DNA from 4 places in the Psychrobacillus sp. PGGUH221 genome. Region 2 is predicted to be linked to each of the others. Evidence: riboswitches for the same ligand, from Rfam matches in the RefSeq annotation. Region 2 holds a riboswitch; each other region holds the start of a gene.
The links. Region 2 has a riboswitch for S-adenosylmethionine ahead of PGC35_RS03585 (methionine biosynthesis PLP-dependent protein). Riboswitches for the same ligand answer to the same signal wherever they lie in the genome.
Positions count from the first base shown of each region.

Region 1: linked by a shared signal. The riboswitch ahead of PGC35_RS10210 (acyl-CoA dehydrogenase family protein) and the one ahead of PGC35_RS03585 (methionine biosynthesis PLP-dependent protein) in region 2 are both predicted to bind S-adenosylmethionine.
Region 3: linked by a shared signal. The riboswitch ahead of metK (methionine adenosyltransferase) and the one ahead of PGC35_RS03585 (methionine biosynthesis PLP-dependent protein) in region 2 are both predicted to bind S-adenosylmethionine.
Region 4: linked by a shared signal. The riboswitch ahead of PGC35_RS05435 (O-acetylhomoserine aminocarboxypropyltransferase/cysteine synthase family protein) and the one ahead of PGC35_RS03585 (methionine biosynthesis PLP-dependent protein) in region 2 are both predicted to bind S-adenosylmethionine.

Region 1 is NZ_JAQMHQ010000005.1:201,602-207,185, reverse strand. It holds gene PGC35_RS10225 (amino acid ABC transporter permease) at 1-230, opposite strand, end outside; gene PGC35_RS10220 (amino acid ABC transporter permease) at 243-950, opposite strand; gene PGC35_RS10215 (transporter substrate-binding domain-containing protein) at 1,033-1,902, opposite strand; gene PGC35_RS10210 (acyl-CoA dehydrogenase family protein) at 1,925-3,094, opposite strand; SAM riboswitch class I at 3,201-3,302, opposite strand; gene PGC35_RS10205 (catalase) at 3,484-5,520, shown strand.
Region 2 is NZ_JAQMHQ010000001.1:770,903-776,486, forward strand. It holds gene PGC35_RS03575 (ABC transporter permease) at 1-407, opposite strand, end outside; gene PGC35_RS03580 (ABC transporter ATP-binding protein) at 599-2,341, shown strand; SAM riboswitch class I at 2,451-2,557, shown strand; gene PGC35_RS03585 (methionine biosynthesis PLP-dependent protein) at 2,880-4,001, shown strand; gene metC (cystathionine beta-lyase) at 3,998-5,185, shown strand; gene PGC35_RS03595 (5-methyltetrahydropteroyltriglutamate--homocysteine S-methyltransferase) at 5,187-5,584, shown strand, end outside.
Region 3 is NZ_JAQMHQ010000007.1:14,721-20,304, forward strand. It holds gene PGC35_RS12645 (alpha/beta hydrolase family protein) at 1-398, shown strand, start outside; gene PGC35_RS12650 (hypothetical protein) at 402-851, shown strand; gene pckA (phosphoenolpyruvate carboxykinase (ATP)) at 930-2,516, opposite strand; SAM riboswitch class I at 2,712-2,826, shown strand; gene metK (methionine adenosyltransferase) at 3,033-4,229, shown strand; gene PGC35_RS12665 (gamma carbonic anhydrase) at 4,290-4,802, opposite strand; gene PGC35_RS12670 (alpha/beta hydrolase) at 4,849-5,584, shown strand, end outside.
Region 4 is NZ_JAQMHQ010000002.1:289,723-295,306, forward strand. It holds gene PGC35_RS05430 (homoserine dehydrogenase) at 1-486, opposite strand, end outside; gene PGC35_RS05435 (O-acetylhomoserine aminocarboxypropyltransferase/cysteine synthase family protein) at 615-1,907, opposite strand; SAM riboswitch class I at 2,075-2,187, opposite strand; gene PGC35_RS05440 (glycerol-3-phosphate acyltransferase) at 2,325-2,966, shown strand; gene PGC35_RS05445 (YdcF family protein) at 2,985-3,572, shown strand; gene PGC35_RS05450 (GIY-YIG nuclease family protein) at 3,932-4,294, opposite strand; gene PGC35_RS05455 (DUF2087 domain-containing protein) at 4,304-5,059, opposite strand; gene PGC35_RS05460 (M3 family oligoendopeptidase) at 5,221-5,584, shown strand, end outside.

The sequences.
Region 1 (5,584 bases), on a different contig from region 2:
TAAACAATAAAAATTTGAATTATGACGGGGGTTCCTCGAACAAAAGATACATATACTTGTGAAATTCTATTTATTACAGGTACTTGATTGATTCTTGTTAATGCCAACAAAAAACCTGCAGGGAGTGCAATGAGCAATGCTACAACTGTAACGAGTAGAGTGACTGGCACACCGGATAATGCAACAAAGAACGTATCTATTAAAAATTCATAATTTAAACCTTCCGACATTTCGAACACTCCTTACGTCGTTTTAATTGTTTGCTTGCCCTTACTAAACATTTTTTCTAGTTGTGCAAAGAGTTTCTCTATTAGGATAGATAATATCCAGTAGATTAAAGCTAGTGCAATAAATATTTCTAAAGCATGAGAATTATAGTTAGCGGCAATAATTAAATTTGCTTTGCCGACTATATCTATTAATCCAATTGTATAAGCTAATGAACCTTCTTGAAGGAGCGCGATCATCCCGTTCCCAAAGTTAGGTAATGCCACAACAAGAGCTTGTGGGAAAATAATACGGCGATATGCTTGAAAGGGACTTAAACCAACACTAACAGCAGCTTCATATTGACCTTTTTCAATAGACTCATATGCAGAACGAATAACTTCCGACATAATAGCGGCAAACTGCAAAGTAAATGTAATAACTACAAATACTCCTGTATGAAGGTCCTGCAAATAAATCCCAAAGTTTTCAGCTAATGCAGGTACACCATAATACACTAAAAACAAAAGAACAATAGAAGGTGTGCACCTTAAAATAGTTGTATATAAATTAGCTAGTTTTTTACCTACTTTATTTTTCCCTAGTTTCATCGCTGCAAGGATAAAACCAAAGAAGGTTCCAAAAATAATAGATAATCCAGCTACTAGAAAAGTAACTTTCAAAAACGGAAGCAATGCTGGAAGGGAACTCCATATATAAGAAACATCAAAATATTTTTCCATTTTGCTCAATCTTCCCCCTATGCGAAATGGTAAAGGCCGTTGACGTATGCTACGCGCAACAGCCTTCATCGTAATATTGTAATTATCGTTTTACGCTATCCAATACTTCAAATAGGTCTCGACCGTAGAATTCTGTGCTAAGCTCGCTAGTTTTCTTTTGTTCTTTTAATTGTTTGATAGCTTTGTCGTATGCATCAGCAAATTCTTGTTCTTTTTTGTTGAATAATGGCCAAGTTTTAATTACTGCGAACTCGTTGTAAACAACTTCATCTTTTAAGTTGTAGTATGGACCATCTTCTGCGAGTACTTGTTTTTCAAAGACACCTTCCAATGTAATACCACCATCCACGCGTCCTTCATTCACCCATTGAACTACGTCTACTGTAAACGCATCTCCAGCTTCGAGTTTAACCGGATTGTCTGGATTTTCTTTGTTGTACTCATCAATGATTGTGTATTGTGCATTATTTGCTGCGATTGGAGCTAGTGAAAGTTCTGCTGAAGCAAAATCTTCTAATGATTTAATCTGTTCATTTTCTTTTTTCAAGACTAGACCTGTACTACTTAAACCAAGGAATTCTTGAGGGAAGATAAATTTTGCAGTACGTTCTTCCGTCCAAAATGCATTCTTAACACCTACTTGGTATTTCCCTTGTTCCACTCCAATCAATAAATCATCGCTTGTTGTTCCCACGTATTCAAATTCATATTCAGGTAGAAGCTCATCTACTAACTTCATCACTTCTACATCATAACCTGTCGCGTTTCCTTTTTCATCTTGCCATGAAATTGGTTTAGAAGCTTGGTCGTATGCTACTTTTACTTTACGTACATCTCCGTTACTTTTAGTACTGGTACTTGCGCTTGTATCATCATTTGATCCACATGCTGATAAAATCGTTACGGATGCCAATCCGACTGCTGCTAATTTTAAATACTTTTTAAATTTCATTTTCACCATTCCCCTTATTTAACTAATTATTTTTGTTTTTTTCTTCTTCCAATGCAGTTAGTGCTAGTTTTTTAATCGTCATATCATCCATCGGAGGGTTATGTAGTCCGGCTCGAACATCACGATAGTAGCGTTGTAATGGATTGGTTCTTTGCAGACTTTTCGCTCCAACTAACCGCATCGCTTTATCAACGATTGTTATAGCAGAGTTTGTCACAATATGCTTTGCAACACTTACTTCATTTGTCAGTAAATGTCTTGTAGCTTCGTTGTCATAGGAAGAAGCTGCTCCATAAATGACAAATCGTGCTTTCGTAAGCTCTAAATCTATCTCGCCAATGAGCTGTTGAACATTTGGTAACTGCGCAATAGGACCATTCAAACTATTTGGAGAATGTGTGTTAGCAAAGTTAACTGCGTAATCGCGAGCTGCTTGTGCAACTCCTAGGTAGGTAGCTGGAATATGGAGTAACCAGCCATTTATTTTCCCTCCGCTCGCAAACTCTGGCAGTTCAACTAGATCTGATTCATGGACAACTACATTATCTAATAGTAAATCGTTGCTACTTGTTCCACGCATCGATACGACATCCCATGTTTCTTCGATGGATACACCGTCTAGACTTCTATTGATTAGGAAGAAACCTACTTTTTCTTTTTCTTCTATCCAAGCAGAGGTTAAAAAATAGGAAAGAACTGGAGAAGCCGTTGTGAAAATTTTCCGACCATTTATTACCCACGTGTCTCCATTTTTTACAGCTGTTGTACCTGGGCGTCCTCCGCGGGTGGGGCTGCCTGTTTGCGCCTCACTTGCAGAACGATTTATTAGTGCACCGTTAATAACCTCATTTGCGAAAAAGTCTAATTTATCTTTTTTCCAAAGACTTTTCTCGTACAACTCACCGACAACACCTAAACTCCAACCCATAGACAAGGCAGTGTTAGCATCATAGCTTGCAAGTGTTTCTTGCAAAAGAACCATGTCATAAACAGAGAATCCTTCTCCTCCTAACTCTAAAGGTAATGTAAGGCTTGCATAACCAATCCCCACTAAGTCCTTTACATTTTCTAAAGGGAAAATGGAAAGTTCATCAATTTCTGCGGACTTACTTTTAAATTTCTCCTCAAATTGATGCAATAGATCAAGCCATTTTTTTTGTTTTTCAGTTTTGATAAATATATTACTCAACAGTGTTCGTCTCCTTTAATAAGTAACGTACTATTCTTATTGTTAAAGTATGAATTAAATGAAAAAAAATCTCTTTTCAAAACGAAAAGAGTTTCATGTATATTATGTACACTTATCTCTCAAGACGTTTCTTGCTGGATGTAGCACCATGCCATAATTAGCGGTTGCTGAAGCATCATAGGGCCAGTCCCTCTGCTTCTCTTGATAAGTAATATGGAGTTGTTGAAATGAGTTTACTACGTTAATTGAGTGAAGTCAATGCTAAATTATACAAAACAGATAGGAATTAATATATTTTGTGAATATTTTATTCAAATTAAACAAAAGATGTTTCTTCATCATTTTATGGGGAACTGTATGTATGTGATGAATTTAATAGAGGAGGAATAAGCTTGGATAAAAAAGTAAATGAGAACAGTAAAAATGAACAATTAGAACAGTTTCGTGTAGATGATAAAGATAAGTCTCTTACTACGAACCATGGATTAAAAGTTTCAGAGGATGAATTTTCTTTAAAAGCAGGCGAACGTGGTCCTACTCTCTTAGAGGATTTTCATTTTCGTGAAAAAATGACCCATTTTGATCATGAACGGATTCCAGAGCGAATTGTTCATGCTCGTGGCTATGCTGCACATGGAGTATTTGAATTATATGAATCCTTACAACCTTATACAAAAGCGAAATTCTTGCAAACACCTGGTGAGAAAACACCGGTTTTTGTAAGGTTTTCGACCGTAGCAGGATCTCGTGGATCGGGTGAGCTTGCTCGTGATGCACGTGGTTTTGCTACTAAGTTTTATACAGAAGAGGGAAATTACGATTTAGTAGGAAACAATATTCCTGTATTTTTTATCCAAGATGCCATTAAGTTTCCTGATTTAATACATGCGTTAAAACCAGAACCGCATAACGAGATTCCACAAGCTGCAACTGCGCATGATACTTTTTGGGACTTCATCGCAAACAATCAAGAGTCAGCTCATATGATTATGTGGGCGATGTCGGATAGAGCCATTCCTCGCAGTTTCCGAATGATGGAAGGGTTTGGCGTAAATACATTCCGATTTGTAAATGAAGAAGGAAAGTCCCATTTTGTAAAATTCCACTGGAAGCCAGTACTAGGTGTTCATTCAGTCGTATGGGACGAAGCACAAAAGATAAATGGGAAAGATCCTGACTTCCATCGTCGTGATTTATATGAGTCAATTGAAAATGGAAACTATCCAGAGTACGAATTTGGCGTACAGTTAATTACGGAGGATGACGAATTTAATTTTGATTTTGATATTCTAGATCCGACAAAGATATGGCCAGAGGAAGAAGTACCTGTAAAAATTATTGGTAAGATGACGTTGAATCGCAATGTAGATAATGTATTTGCAGAGACGGAGCAAGTTGCCTTCCATCCTGGTAATGTAGTTCCTGGGATCGACTTTACAAACGATCCACTTCTACAGGGACGGTTGTTCTCCTATACGGATACACAATTGATAAGACTTGGTGGCCCTAACTTTCATGAGCTACCGATTAACCGTCCAGTCTGCCCATTCCATAATAACCAACGAGATGGATATGGTAGACAAACAATTAATGTAGGAAGAGTGAGCTATCATAAAAACTCGTTAGCAGGAAATACTCCAGCTCCTGTAAGTGAAGCGGATGGTGGATATGCACACTATCAGGAGAAAATTGATGCACGCAAGGTACGTGCCCGAAGTGAAAGCTTTAAAGATCATTTTTCTCAAGCTACTCTGTTTTGGAATAGTATGAGTAGTCCCGAAAGAATTCATATAATAAATGCATTTAGCTTTGAGCTCGGAAAATGTCTAGAAATATCAGTACGTCAACAAGTATTAGAGATGTTGGCAAACGTTGACTTGGAATTGGCTACGAAAGTAGGAGAAAACCTAGGCTTAGTCGTGCAAGGGAGCGATCTTACAAAGAACAGCAAATCATCTCCAGCATTAAGTCAGCTGAATACAATGATGAAACCCGACACACGTAAAATCGCAGTGTTAGTAGGAGATGGATTTGACGCAAATCTTGCAGCTATTTTAGATAGTTTAAAAGCAAGCGGAACACAGCCCGAGGTTGTAAGTGATCATGGAGGAGCAGTTGCAGGAGCAGATGGTTCCCTGTTACCTGTAGATCATACTTTCCTAACTGCCGATTCGGTTTTATTTGATGCTGTTTATGTGGTAAGTTCGCAAGGTAAGACGGCCATGTTTAATAAAGAAGCGGCTTATTTCATCAAAGAAGCATATACTCACTATAAACCAATCGGAGCAACATTTGATGGTGAACAATTGTTAGATGAACTTAGACTGACAGGACAACTAGGTGTGCTCACAAAAGAAACCGGAAACAGCTTTGTTGAAAGTTTCGTAAATTTAATAGCTAAACACCGTTACTGGGATCGAGCAGTATAAATAAGAAAAGGCAAGTCCATCAATGGGACTTGCCTTTCCAGTTTACAATAGTTTAAGAAAACGG
Region 2 (5,584 bases):
ATAAGTATTCCGGGAATACATGAAACAACTAAAAATGCCTTTTTATTAAGTAAACTTTGAAAAAAGGAAACATAGGTTAGCTTTTTTAATCCATTTTGCTCATATTGTTCCTCTATCTTTTCAGAGAGCACTTTTGTGTATCTTTCCTCTGCAAGCTTTTCTACTTCTCTCTCCATTTCCTGTTCACTTACTTTTTCACGAAAGAAAGCATGCTTGCGCACATATTGGTTTGCAAATTCTCTCTTCAGCTCTTCTTTAAGACCCAAATTTTTCAAGGAAGCATTCATTTTTTCATAAATAATAGAATATGTATCGTTCTTCTTTTTCAATTGATAATAGAAAAAAGTGATAAAATGCAACGGAAATCCTAAAATTATCAACAAGAATTTAAACGGCGCTCTCTGCATCAATTTCCCGAAAATGAATGCAAGATGATGGGATATATCAAAATTGACAGATGGCTCTTTATTTAACCCCAACGACTATTTACCTCCTTTCCTATATTGTATAAATCCAAGTGGTATAGTATAGTATAGATTCGAACTTTTATTAAGTCAATGGATTTTAATTAATTACATATAGAATTAGGAAGGTGTTTATGTTGGAGACGGTTTTAAAAGTAAAAGATCTACATATCTCGTTTCTAACCAGCGACAAAGAATTTGAAGCTGTACGAGGTGTCAGTTTTGACGTGAAGAAAGGAGAAACTTTAGGTATTGTTGGAGAATCTGGTAGCGGAAAAAGTGTTACTGCCCGTTCCATTATGAGACTTCTTCCCTCACCTCCCTCCTTGTTGAAAAACGGAGAAATTGAGTTCCTCGGTGAAAATCTGGTAAATAAATCAGAAAAAGAAATGGAAAGTATTCGTGGAAGAGATATTAGTATGATTTTCCAAGATCCTATGACCTCTCTAAACCCTACTATCCGAATTGGAAAGCAAATCGCTGAAAGCTTAATTAAACATCAAAAGTTATCTAAAAAGGAAGCATACAAGCAAGCAGTTGAACTACTTAAACTTGTAGGCATTAAAAATAGTGAAGAACGTTTTAATCAATATCCACATGAATTTTCTGGGGGAATGCGTCAACGTGTCATGATTGCAATTGCACTTGCATGTCGACCTACTTTACTAATTGCAGATGAACCGACTACAGCACTAGATGTAACGATTCAAGCACAAATATTAAATCTGATGAAAGATATGCAGACACGTTTTGGAACATCCATTATTTTGATCACCCATGATTTAGGAGTTGTCGCAGGTATGTGTGACAGGGTTGCAGTGATGAAGGATGGGGAAATTGTTGAAACTGGAACAACAGAAGAGATCTTTGAAAACCCTCAACATGCTTATACCAAAAGATTGCTCAATGCCCTTCCTCGTCTGGATCAAAAGAAAAAACCTAAACGTCCCCCTCTTCGCTCTATTGGAATAGAAGAAGGAAAACCATTACTCGATGTTAGGTCTCTAAAACAACATTTCCATACCGGAAAAGGCAATGTATTAAAAGCAGTCGATGATATCAGCTTTTTCATAAAACCGGGAGAAACGTTAGGTTTAGTTGGAGAATCTGGATCAGGAAAGTCTACAACCGGTAGAGCTGTTTTACGACTTCACGAGCCGACAGATGGAGACATATTATATCAAGGTATAGCCATTAACAGATTAAACAAAAATGAATTGAAAACAATGCGACGTCATATGCAAATGATCTTTCAAGATCCCTATTCGTCTTTAAACCCACGCTTTAAAGTCCTTGATATTATAGGGCAAGCATTAGATATTCATCAGTTGAGTAAAAACAATGAGGAAAGAAAAAATAGAGTAGAAGAATTGCTTGTAATGGTTGGATTAAAACCAGAGCATGCAATGCGGTATCCACATGAGTTTTCAGGTGGGCAGCGACAAAGAATAGGAATTGCTCGAGCACTTGCAGTAGAACCTGACTTTATTGTTTGTGATGAACCATTGTCCGCATTAGATGTTTCTATCCAAGCACAAATAGTTGAATTACTTGAGGACCTTCAACATCGGTTGGGACTTACCTATCTCTTTATCGCCCACGATTTATCGATGGTCAAGCATATTAGTGATAGAGTGGCAGTTATGTATGCTGGAAAAATTGTCGAGCTTGCAGAAAGTGAAGAATTGTACTCTAACCCATTGCACCCATACACAAAATCATTATTAGCAGCAATTCCAATTCCAGATCCTAAAATTGAAGCAAAGAAAAAACGATCACTAATGGAAGAAAATCGGGAAAAAGATCGATATCAATTATCACAATCAGAATTAGTAGAAGTCTCCAAAGGACATTGGGTTGCTATACCGAAAAATTAAGCACCTCCTATTGTACTATTTAGAAATACACATAAAAAAAGACCTTGTATAAAAATTCATCCCGTGATAAACTTACCTAAATTAATTTTTTGAAAATTTTATATTTTATTTCTTATCAAGAGAGACGGAGGGATTGGCCCGAAGATGTCTCAGCAACCAGCCGAATAAAGGTGTGGTGCTAATTCCAATAGACGTTCTACGTCTTGAAGATAAGAAGACTAACTTCAGTATTTTATTGAGGATTCTCTTCTTATTAGAGAATCCTCTTTTTTTATTTTTGGCAGACTCCAGCGCACTGCCCCTCGAGGTTATATGTGAAATAGCTGCTCCAGCGCAAAGCTCGTCACAAACACAGACGACAATAACTTTTGCGGTGGCTGAAAAGCTGCCTCCTAGGTCTTCTGGGCTCGGAGATGAGGGTCATGCATCCTTTACTACAGGATGAGGTGAACTTAAGATGCATTCTTTTCACATTTGCTTGTTGGGGCAAACATAGGCGCTTGCGCATTTATAATTTAATAGTAAAGGATGAATAATGATGTCTAAAAAGAGTATAGAAACTCAGCTAGTACAATTAGGGAACCATAGTGATTCGAAGACAGGAGCTGTAAATCCACCAATCTATTTATCTACCGCTTACAAGCATGCCGGACTTGGTCAATCAACTGGTTATGACTATACACGTACAAAAAACCCGACAAGAGCTATATTAGAAGAAGGCATCGCGAAGCTAGAAGCTGGAGAAGCGGGATTTGCCTGTAGTTCCGGTATGGCTGCAATTCAATTGGTATTATCTCTATTTAAATCAGGAGATGAACTGATTGCCCCAGAGGATCTTTATGGCGGGACTTATCGCTTATTTAATCAGTACGCAGATTCCTACAATATACGCACATCCTATTCAAAGTTTGAAACTGTTCAAGAAGTAGAAGCCCTCATTACTAAAAACACAAAAGCAATCTTTATAGAAACGCCTACTAACCCGTTAATGCAAGAAATCGACATAGAGCAATATGCGACATTAGCTAAAAAGCATCATTTATTATTAATCGTGGATAATACATTCTTAACCCCTTACTTACAGCGCCCAATTGAACTTGGTGCCGATATTGTTATTCACAGCGGCACAAAATACATTGGCGGCCATAACGATGTTCTTGCTGGTCTCGTTGTTTCTAAAGGCACCGATATAGGTGAAAAATTACTAATAAATCATAATGCAGCAGGTGCAGTGCTTTCTCCATTTGATTCATGGTTATTAATAAGGGGGTTAAAAACACTTCACTTACGTATGAAACAGCATGATGCAAATGCAAAAAAGATTGCTGAATTCTTACAAAATGAATCAGCAGTAAAGGATGTTTTATATTCTGGAAAAGGCGGAATGCTTTCTTTCCGCTTACAAAAAAGTGAATGGATTAATCCCTTTCTTGAAAACCTCCAATTAATCGTTTTTGCAGAAAGCCTTGGAGGAGTGGAAAGTTTTATCACCTATCCCGCAACTCAAACACACGCGGAAATTCCAGAAGAAGAACGTATAGCACGTGGTGTAGATAACAGCCTATTACGCTTCTCTGTTGGTGTTGAAGAGGCAGAGGACTTAATACACGACTTGAAACAAGTTTTTGCATTATTGGAAAGTGAGGTGTCCGTAAAATGAGTGGATATAAAGAGTCATTAGAAACGAGTATTGTCGTGGCATCAACTCGTGGGCATGGAGAGAGAAAAACTGGTGCTGTCAATGTCCCGATTTATCTGTCCTCTACCTTCCATCAAGAAAGCTTTGATGAATTTGGTCCATATGATTATAGCCGTTCTGGAAATCCAACGAGAGATGCTTTAGAAAAAACGATTGCAGAACTAGAAGGTGGTACTCGAGGTTTAGCATTCGCCTCCGGACTTGCTGCAATCTCTTCCGCATTCATGCTCCTATCCGCAGGTGATCATATTGTTATTACAGAAGATGTCTATGGAGGTACATTTCGTTTTGTAACCGAGGTATTGCCTCGTATTGGAATTAAGCATACTTTCGTTGATTTTACGGATTTAGAATCCGTTGCTTCAGCGATTCGCTCCAATACAAAATTGATTTATATTGAAACACCATCCAATCCATGTCTAGGTATAACGGATATTAATCGAATCGTGGAGCTCGCTAAAGCAAACAATTGCCTAACCTTTTTAGATAATACATTTATGACACCACTTTACCAACGTCCACTCGACCTTGGAGTAGATGTAGTTTTACATAGCGCTACTAAATTTTTATCAGGACACAGTGACATAATTGCAGGTCTAGCTGTTACAAAAGATGAGGAACTTGGAAAACGATTAGCATTCCTTCAAAATTCATTCGGTGCGATTTTAGGTGCCCAAGATTCATTTTCACTTATTCAAGGAATTAAAACGTTGAGCGTTCGATTTGAAAAATCAGCAGATTCAGCCCAACAGATTGCTGCCTATTTAAACAATCATACTTTAGTCGAAGAAGTTTATTATCCAGGGTTAACATCCCATCCAGGATATGAAATTCATGCACAGCAAGCAACAAACCCTGGGGCAGTCCTCTCCTTCCGTTTACCTACGCAAGCAATAGCAAAAGCATTTGTTGAAAGTGTTCAGATTCCTGTTTTCGCTGTAAGTCTTGGCGGAGTGGAATCTATTCTTTCCCACCCTGCCCAGATGTCCCATGCCGCTATGCCAAAATCGGAACGGGAAAAACGAGGAATCACTGATGGATTACTTCGATTCTCAGTTGGTTTAGAAAATGTAGATGATTTAATAGCAGACTTCGATCAAGCACTTCTAGTAGCTGCAAAACTAATAGAGAAAGTTGGAATTTAACATGACAAATCAATTAGTACTTAAAGCGCCTTTTAAAGCAGATCACGTTGGAAGTTTTTTACGTCCAGAACGTTTAAAACAAGCTCGTTTACAATATGAAAATAAAGAAATTACTGCAGATCAATTAAAACAGATCGAAAACGAAGAGATTATAAAACTAGTAGAAAAACAAAAAAAGACAGGGTTAGTATCCGTTACAGATGGGGAATTTCGTCGTAAATGGTGGCACTTTGACTTTCTAGGAGGCCTTGATGGAGTAGAGTTCTATGAAACAGATAAAGGACTCTCCTTTAAAGGAGTACAAACTAGAGCACACGGTATTAAAGTAACAGGTAAGCTCGGTTTTAGCACTCATTATATGATTGATCACTTCAAGTTTCTAAAAAGTATCGCTGGAGA
Region 3 (5,584 bases), on a different contig from region 2:
CTCTTTGGATTGCAATTTTACGAAATGATATTACTTCCCTTGTAACATGGGCTGGTGTTTCAGATATTTTTTTAACCTATGATGAACGAACCGACATGAGACGAATGATGAAGCGCGTTATAGGAGGTACACCGACTAAAAACGTAGAAGCATACGAAAATCGTAATGCCCTTGCTCATATTAATGAAATAAAAGCAGCATCGCTAATCATTCACGGTAAAAAGGATTTGAATGTATCATTTGAACATGCGAAGGTATTAGAAGAAGCGTTATTAGGGAATGATAAGATTGTAGAGACATGGTATTTTCACGACTTCACGCATTTCTTTCCAAGCAAAGTCAATCGACAAGTGGTGAAGGATGCTTGTATGTGGATGAGAATGCAGAAAGGGGTTTAATAGATGGGTAACATTGTCGTATCTATTGAAACAACAAGTACAAATGATAAATCTTCGTTCGCAACTAATACGAGTTTTTGGACAGATCTTTGGGATAATTATACTTCGGAATTTCAGGAAGTCGTCATTCATTGTTGGAAAGAAGAATTAGCTGCGATTGAAGAATTAAGTGCCAGAGCTATTTCGGTAATGGATGAAGGATTAATGAAGGTATTAACAATTAATCTGAATGAGGATAATCGACTTTTTTTTAGAAGTCATACAATTGACGTAAATGGTGGATTGAAATGGTTCGCTATGTTCTTTCACGTAGACGGTGATGAACGGTTAGAAATAAGTCATTATGGATCAGAGATCATATTATATAAGGTAGACGAAGAAGAGGCGAAGAATTTTATATCCATCTTTTCTCCTTCGGTTATAACGCATTATTATGATGATTATGCAGACTAAAAAAGAGGATGTCACCATATGAATGGGACATCCTCTTTATTCTTTGGAAAACTACATTAAGCAGCTTTGCATTTTTTATTATGCTAAAGGTCCACCTTTTAGCGTGATATCTTCTGATACAGTTCCAAACTTTTTAAAGTTTTCACGGAACGCTTGAGCAAGCTCGCTAGCTTTTTGGTCGTATGCAGCTTTATCTTCCCAAGCATTACGTGGTACTAATACTTCAGAAGGAACACCTTCTACTTGTGTAGGAATTGATAAGCCAAATACTGCGTCAGTTTCTGTTTCTACTTCATTTAGCTTACCTTCAATTGCAGCACGAACCATTGTACGTGTGTAAGAAAGCTTCATACGGCTTCCAACACCGTATTCTCCACCAGTCCAGCCAGTGTTTACTAAAAATACTTGTGCACCGTGTTCATCGATTTTCTTCCCAAGCATTTCAGCATAAACAGTTGCATGCAATGGTAGGAATGGAGAACCGAAGCAAGTTGAGAAAGCTGGTTGTGGAGAAGTTATTCCACGCTCAGTACCTGCTAATTTAGACGTGAATCCACTTAGGAAGTGGTACATTGCTTGTTCTTTCGTTAATTTACTGATTGGAGGCAATACGCCGAAAGCATCAGCAGTTAAGAAAATAATTGTATTTGGGTGACCAGCTACAGATGGGTCTACTATATTTTCAATATTTTGGATTGGGTATGCAGCACGTGTATTCTCAGTTAAAGAATTATCAGCATAATTAGCGATACGTGTTTCAGCATCTACTACGACGTTTTCTAAAACCGTTCCAAATGTAATCGCGTCAAAAATTTGAGGCTCATTTTCACGAGTTAGGTCGATACATTTAGCGTAGCATCCACCTTCAATGTTAAATACTCCATTATCAGACCAACCGTGTTCGTCATCACCGATTAATTTACGTCCTGCGTCTGCAGAAAGTGTTGTTTTTCCTGTTCCTGAAAGACCAAAGAATAATGCTACATCACCATCTTCACCAACGTTTGCAGAACAGTGCATAGGTAAAATGTTTGCTTCTGGCAGCAAATAGTTCATAATAGAGAATATAGATTTTTTCATTTCTCCAGCATATTCAGTACCACCGATTAATACAATGCGTTTTTCCATTGAAACGATAATAAATGTTTCTGATTTTGTACCGTCCACTGCTGGATTTGCTTTAAAGTTAGGCGCACTGACAATTGTGAAATCTGCTTTATGGGTTGTCAGTTCTTCTTCTGAAGGACGAATGAATAACTGATGGGCAAATAGATTGTGCCATGCATATTCATTTATTACTTGAATTCCTAAGCGTGAATCCTTATCCGCACCTGCAAATCCTTTGAACACAAATAGTTCATCTTGTGTTGCAAGGTAGTCTGTTACTTTTTTATAGAGTGACTCGAAAATTTCAGAAGAAATTGGTTGGTTTACAGGACCCCAATCGATTTTGTCTCTTGATATAGGTTCATCTACAATGTACTTATCTTGTGGAGAACGACCTGTATATTTACCTGTTTCTGCTTTCACTGCTCCTGTAGATGTTAAAACAGCCTCACCTCTTGATGTTGCTTTTTCCACAAGTTGCGGCACTGATAACTGAATGTGTACATTCTCTCCAGCTAACAATTCGTTCAGTTCACTCACAGTATCGATTGAATTCATATTGGTATACCATCCTTTTTATTGTTTTCCCTAAAAAAATAAAGGGATATAGCATTCATATGTGAATTAGTATAACACATTTAGCTTAATAGTCTATACTAATGGATTGATTATTTTTTGTTTGTGAATAAATTGTCAACAAATAAATATTGACTTCTCGTTACAACTTACGTATGATGGTAAATTGAACGGATACTCTTATCCCGAGCTGGTGGAGGGGTCAGGCCCTATGAAACCCGGCAACCTGTAATTTTTTCTATTGCAAAGGTGCCCAACCTGAGACAAGGTGAGATTCCTTGATTGATAAGAGTGAAAGGTGCTTATGATATTAATAGCCTTTCCTCATGTAATCAAACGTGAGTGAGAGGTTTTTTTTATAACATCGCCCTTTATCCTTGTGTGCCAAGTCCGAAACGGCTTCAAGTTTAATCTATTTGATTTGAAATGGCTTGACATGGGAATGAGTACCGTATCAATTCTTGAGAGAGATCTCGCAGGATATAGGAGGAATATTCTATGACACAACGCAGATTATTTACATCTGAATCAGTTACAGAAGGGCATCCAGATAAAATTTGTGATCAAATTTCAGATGCAATTCTAGATGCAATTCTTACGGAAGATCCAAACGCACGTGTTGCTTGTGAAACAACAGTGACTACAGGGTTAGTATTAGTTGCAGGGGAAATCACAACATCCACTTATGTTGATATTCCAAAAGTTGTACGTTCAACTATTAAAGAAATCGGCTACACTCGCGCAAAATATGGTTTTGACTCTGAAACTTCAGCAGTATTAACTTCTATTGATGAGCAATCAGCTGATATTGCTCAAGGGGTTGACCAAGCTTTAGAGGCACGTGAAGGATCTATGACAGATTCTGATATTGAAGCAATTGGAGCAGGAGACCAAGGTTTAATGTTTGGTTACGCATGTAATGAAACACCTGAACTTATGCCACTTCCAATTAGTTTAGCTCATCAGTTGGCTCGTCGTTTAGCAGACGTTCGTAAAGACGAAACTTTAGACTATTTACGTCCAGATGGTAAAACACAAGTAACTGTGGAGTATGATGAAAATAACAATCCTGTTCATATAGATACAATTGTTATTTCGACTCAGCATCACCCAGAAGTAACGTTAGAACAAATTCAAAAAGATTTAAAAGAAGTAGTTATCAATCCAATTGTTCCTGCTAATTTAATTGATGAAAATACTAAATATTTCATTAACCCAACTGGTCGTTTCGTAATTGGTGGACCACAAGGGGATGCAGGTTTAACAGGTCGTAAAATTATTGTAGATACTTACGGTGGATATGCTCGTCATGGAGGCGGTGCGTTCTCTGGTAAAGATCCAACAAAAGTAGACCGTTCTGCAGCATATGCTGCTCGTTACGTTGCAAAAAATATTGTTGCAGCAGGACTTGCAGATCGTTGTGAAGTACAACTTGCCTATGCAATTGGTGTAGCACAACCTGTATCAATCGCAGTAGACACATTTGGTACTGGAAAAGTAGAAGAGGCAAAATTAGTTTCACATATTCGTGAATTGTTTGACCTTCGTCCAGCTGGTATTATTAAAATGCTAGACCTTCGTCGTCCTATTTACAAGCAAACAGCTGCTTATGGACATTTTGGTCGTACTGACATTGATGCACCATGGGAAAGAACAGATAAAGCAGATTTGTTAAGACAAAAAGCTGGTTTATAACAAATAATAAAGAAGAGGCTTCCTGTTATAGGATAGCCTCTTTTTTAAAGAAAATAAGTTTTATTTTTGAAGTGATTTATAATACTGTCCTTTTTCTACGTATTCACGAATAATACGTTGCACATCTTCTTTGTCTTCCTTAGACAGCTCCCGAACAACTTTTGCAGGACTACCTATGGCAAGTGAATTAGGGGGAATTTTCTTACCTTGGGTTACTAAACTTCCAGCACCGATAAATGCACCTTCACCGATCTCAGCTCCATCCAAAATAATAGAGCCCATTCCAATCAACGCACCTTTTCGAATAGTACAGCTATGTAACGTTACTTGGTGTCCAATTGTCACTTCATCTTCAATAACAAGAGGGTTATTAGGACTTTGATGCAAACAACATAAATCTTGGATACTCACTCTTCGTCCAATAATCGTAGGAGCAACGTCCCCTCTGATTACCGTATTAAACCAAATTGTAGACTCTTGTCCGATTGTCACATCGCCTGTAATTGTGACATAATCAGCAATAAATGCAGATTCATCTATTGTTGGATATTTGCCTTTAAATGGATAAATCAATATGCTCACGCTCCTTATGTAAATAGAATATAATTAATGTTATCAAATGAAGAAAAATAATCAAATAATTGAAGTAGACATTCGGTACAAAACAAAACAAGAGGTGATGTTCATGTGGAAATGGGAAGCAGAAGAAAAACCTAAAGCAGTAATTGTCATTGTTCATAGTGCATATGAACATCATAGAAGATATGCTTGGTTAATTGAAAAGTTTAGAAGTTCTAACTGTCATATTGTAATGGGAGACTTACCAGGACATGGTGAACAGACAAGAGGAAAAAAAATACATAATGAATCTTTTGAACAATATAAAGAATATATAACGCTTGCTTTACAAGTAGCCGTTACTTATAATTTACCAATTTTTATTCTTGGCCATGGACTTGGAGCAACCCTGCTTATTAAAGTGCTACACAAATTACAAATAGAATATGCTGGTGTCATTTTAACGTCTCCTTGGTTGCAATTAAAGAAACAGCCATCTAAATGGACAAATGCACTGGCAAAATTACCAGTACAACAAAAGATTAACCATGATATTCAGCTTAAGGAATTAACGAGAAACTATGATATTTATCAACAATTTATTGATGATGCTACTTACCATACAATCGTCTCGAATGATTGGTACATAGAACTCCAATTACTTATGAAAAGTATTTTACAATCAACGGAATCAGTACCGAATGTTCCGGTATTACTAATGACTGCTGAAAGAGATAAGATTGCAGATATCACATCTACTGCAGCGTGGTTTAAAAAGCAAGACCTATCTGAGTATC
Region 4 (5,584 bases), on a different contig from region 2:
GTTAGATGTTCCATTTAAAATACCTTGAATTTTCTTTACTGAGTTCACTTGTAGTAAATTTTTAAGTGTTTTAATTACTGGAACGCCACCAGCTGTTGTAGCTTCATATCCGATAAATACGCCTCGTGACTTAGCACGTTCATGAAGTTGAATACTATATTTAGAGAACATCACTTTATTCGCCGTTATCACATGACATCCCTTATCAATCGCTCTACATAAATAGCTATAAGCTGGTTCCTCGTTCACAATCGCTTCAAACACTACTTGAAGACCTGGAATATTAATAATATCCTCGAAATCGTCTGTTACTAGAATACCAGGCGTTTCAGGTCTTTCTTTTGCCAAATTATTAATTAAAATCGCACTAATTTCAATATCTAAGCCTAATGATTTTTTTAATTCTTCTCTTTTTTCATTCACAATGTGATAAATTCCTTGGCCGACTGTTCCGAAACCTAGAATTGCTGCTTTTATTTTTGCCATACTTTCTCCTCCAAATGAATTTGCACAATTGAGCTTCCACATTCATATTTAATAAAATCTCTTTCGTAAAATTACGATTGACTATTTTACATATTGTAGACTATTTTAGCCCAATTAACAACAAAATTCTATCTAGAGAGGACATTTGTTTTTCCTACAAGTACTTTATCAAGTGCATTTTGTAAATCCTCTACTGCCTCTAGACCAACAGACAAGCGGATTAAGTCCTCGGTAACACCTGATTTCACTAAGTCTTCAGGAGTTAATTGTTGATGAGTCGTAGAAGCAGGATGAATAATTAATGATTTCGCATCTCCTACGTTTGCTACATGCGACCAAATTTCAATATTATCTATAATATGTCTACCCGCTTCTTTTCCACCCTTTACGCCAAAAGTTAAGATAGAGCCGAAGCCATTGTGTAAATATTTATGTGCAAGTTCATGGGAAGGATGATTTTCCAGGCCTAAATAATTTACCCATTCTACCCCTTCATGGTTTGATAAATAATCTGCAATTTTTAGTGCATTTTCGTTGTGCTTTGGCACACGAAGATGAAGGGTTTCTAAACCTTGTAAAAAAGAAAATGCTGCTTCAGGGCTTAACGAAGGCCCAAAATCTCGAAGCAATTGAACACGTAGTTTTATGGCAAACGCTACGTTCGGAACATCAATACCGTATCGTAGTCCGTGATAGGTTACATCTGGTTCAGTAAAACCAGGGAATTTCTCGGAATTCCAGTCAAAGTTACCACCATCTACAACTACTCCCCCAATTGTTGTTCCATGACCGCCAATCCATTTAGTAGCTGAATGGATAACTATGTGAGCACCGTGTTTAATCGGGTTAGCACCATAAGGGCTTGCAAATGTATTATCTACCAACAATGGAACACCGACTTCATTTGCAATTGCTGAAACTTTCTCCACGTCTAGCACATTCAAGCTCGGATTTCCAATAATTTCAGCAAAGATCCCTTTTGTTTTATCCGTTACTGCTGCTCGAAAATTCTCTGGATCAGTAGAATCTACAAATTTTACGTGAATTCCATAACGAGGCAATGTATGGGCGAATAAATTAAATGTACCACCATATAAGTTTTCCGCTGCAATGATTTCATCGCCTGCTCCCGCAATATTCAAAATGGAAAATGCAATTGCCGCCATACCAGAAGAAAGTGCAACAGCAGCCGTTCCTCCTTCAAGTAGAGCAACGCGTTGTTCAAAAACATCTACAGTAGGATTAGTTATACGTGAATAAATATTGCCAGACTCTTTTAATGCAAATAAATCTTGGGCATGGTTTGTATCACGAAATACAAAAGAAGTTGTTTTGTGAATTGGCACTGCTCGTGAACCTGTAACTGGATCTGGTTGCTGACCACCGTGTAAAAGAAGTGTTTCTGGTTGGAAATTTGTCATTTTGAATTCCTCCTAAATAATAGTTTTAGATGGACGCATATGGAGGCGGGAGAGGATTTTGAGAAATACGAAAGCACTTATGTTTAGCCGGAAAACGTATCGTAAATCGACTAAACAACAAAAACCCCTCTTCTTTAAGAAGAGGGGTGCGGTTTCGCATATTCCTCCTCTTATCTTCCAAATTCGCGTGAATTTGTAGGATTTAGCACCTTTCCAAGTTTAAAACTTGTTGGTTGCCGGGCATCGTAGGGCCTAGTCCCTCCGCCACTCTTGATAAGAGTATTAGATTAGTATTCCATCTTGTTACACAGTATAAGACTCTATTAATCTGTACGTCAAGTACTTTTTATAAAAATTCTGAAACTTCTTTTAGGCTTGTACGTTTAATGTATGGGGGTTACTTTTGGAGGTGTTGTAATGGTAATATGGATTATTTGTATTTTAGTAGTTAGTTATTTAATTGGTTCCATTCATGGTTCAAAGATTGCTCAGTTTTTTAGTGGAATCAATATTAAAGCAGAAGGTCTTAAAAACTCAGGTGCTTCTAATGCAGCTATTGTGCTTGGAATGAAATACGGAATACTTGTAGCTTTCATCGATATAATAAAAGGTGTATTGGTTATTATTGGCACACGATTTTTTATGCAGCAATACGGTACCTTTTCAGCATTGGAACAGGATGCACTTCTTTACTTAGCGGGGGCTGCTGTCATTTTAGGTCACAACTTTCCCATTTTCACCGGATTTAAGGGAGGAAAAGGGACAGCTTCTGTAATCGGCATACTTTTTGCAATTTATTGGCCTTTAGGATTGATCGGACTTTTATTATTAATTGGCACAACTTTTTTAACGGACTATTTATTAATTGGAGTATTTGTTTTTTATTTTGTTTTTTTAGGCGAGGCTATATGGTTTTCAGAAGGATATATACCAATTGCAATTGCAAGCTTTTTATTCGTGATGGCACTCATATTGCATATCGAAAACTTTCGTCGTTTAGCTCGTAAGGAAGAGATGAGAATTTCTACTTTTATAAAAAGAAAAAAACCTTCTTTATAAAGAAATGAGTGAATTGGAATGTCTAAAAAAATGAGGTGGATTGTGCTTATCCCTTTATTTGTTCTCGCTTCCAGCGGAGTTGGATTGTGGATGCTTACTAGCAAATGGATGGATGAAGGATTAAACCCTAAAGCTGATGGTTCCAACGATTACGCCATTGTCCTCGGTGCAAAAGTAAAAGAAGGCAATATTCCTTCGCTTGCATTAAAATTCAGATTGGAATCAGCACTTGCGTATGCAAACGAATATCCTCATGTCACCCTTGTACTTTCTGGAGGACAAGGAGACGATGAAGATATTGAGGAAGCGGTCGTAATGAAAAATTTTCTTTTGGAGAATGGGATAGCAGAAGAGAGGCTAATTATTGAAGATCAGTCGACATCAACTTATGAAAACTTGTTGTTTTCTAAAGAGCTTTTGCCAGATAACGTAAAGTCTATAACGATCATTACGAGTGACTATCACCTACAGCGAGCAAAAATACTTGCCAAAAAGCTAGAATGGAAAACGGACGTGGTTGCAGCACAGACCCCCGAAGTGGTAGAAGCGAAAGTACGCTTACGTGAGCGCGCCGCACTTTTAAAGACTTATATTGTTGGGAAATAACTCCGAATACCTCGGAGTTATTTTTTATATCTGCAACAATTACAAATACATCTTGAAATACGATTTTCTTGCATACAGCCCTACTTCCTGGTTAGAAATGCATTGTCTCCCCACTTGTTACGAATCCATGTATCTACTTTATAGCCATGTCAAATCACTTGTTACATCAAACATTATGTTTTAGCTATATAATCTAAATGTAGCTGTACTATATGCAATCAAGTCACCTTGCATAGCTAGATAATGTATTATATTTTCTATAAAAGAATTTTTCATCCAAAACCAAAGATTATATATGTAAAGTAATTTCTCCAAATATAATTAAAAGGCTTCCTCGTTTATTAGGAAGCCTTTCTGGGTCACTCTTTCTTCGTATGATACCCTTTAGTGCCAAATGGTTGTAATTGCTCCATCCATTTGTTTAAAAGTTTTTCTAGTTCTTTCTTTTCGTCTACGTATTGATTTTCTGATGTTTTCAGCGTCTCTACTTGTTCAATTTCAAACGCATCTTTGCCAAATTGGTGCCATTCTTCTTGAAGTATTCTATTTGTATGTGTCCCTGTTTCTAGAGTAAACTTCGTGCCATTTAACGTCTTGAAGTTTCGTGTGGATCCAACGAATTTTTTACCGTTTTGTTTATTCGTTATGACATAAATTCCACCTTCAATCTTTACTTCTTTATATGCTTGTTTCAGTTCCATTTTACGATCCAATTTCCCCACTCCTCGTATTTATTTTTTCACCCAGTACTCACTGCCGTCATCTTTTCTATCTAAAAACCCATATTCTATTAAGTAACGTCTTAATGTGACATAGTCAGCATATACATTTTTTAGTACCTCATTTATCTCTTTTTCTTTATATACTCGCTCTAAGTCAAATCGTTGTATGATCACCCTAAGAGTTGCCAGTTTTTGTTTTTCTTTTTTCGGAAATTTTATGAGAGGACCATCTATACCTTTAGAAAAAAACTTCTTTTCTATCTCTTCTTGCTCTTCTTTCGTAATGTTATATCGTTCGTCCACCATCGTTGCAGTCTTATGAAGCGGCAAAAAGGTTGGTGCATGACTGTCTTTTTCCTTTAACAACTCCATCATCGTTATAAAGATTTTTGCTTGGCGTTCTTTTTCCTTCAATACAAATCGGTGGTTACGTATCGTAGAGGCACTACCAATACTTAATTCTGCCTGTATGTCTGCATCACTCTTACCTTCGTAAAACAATCGAAGTAAGCTATTTTGATGATCTGTCAATCCTGTTAATTTTTTATTTAATCCAATTAAATAATGAAATACAGATACATGTTCCTTTTCAATATGGTGTTTCATATAACGTTCCGCTTCATACAAAACAGTGGCTTCTGGATAAATAATTCCCTTTTCCACTCTTTCACCACATAATAAACAAACATAATCTTCCTTCTCTTCCACATAACCAACTTTCAATTGTTCTGCATTTGCATCCCAAAATAATTCAGATATCTCCATTTTATAAACGCACCCCATAAATATTTATTATATAATAGACATAATATAATATTGTTTGTTTAAAATCAATTGTAAATTATTGTTGCAATAAATCTGAAAATAATGAACAATGGAAATGAGACCTTTCGATTTTCGAAAGAACGTACAGGAGGAGAATTTTATTGGTTACATTCAAGGACTATGAGTACAAAAGACCAAATTTAGAAGAAGAAAAAACAAAATTTAATGATGCATTAACAAAATTCAAACAGGCTACTTCCGTTGAAGAACAAAGTGTTGCAATTGAAGAACTAAATGCACTTCGAAATGATTATTCAACACAAGCTAATTTAGTGTACATTCGTGCATCGATTGATACGAATGATGAGTTTTACCAAAAAGAGCGTGATTTTTTTGATGAAAAAAACCCAGAGGTCGAAGAATTAATTACAGAATATTATAAAGCACTAGTCGCTTCTCCATTCCGTAAAGAATTAGAAGAAAAATGGGGAAGCCAATTATTTGATCTTGCTGATTTTCAAATTA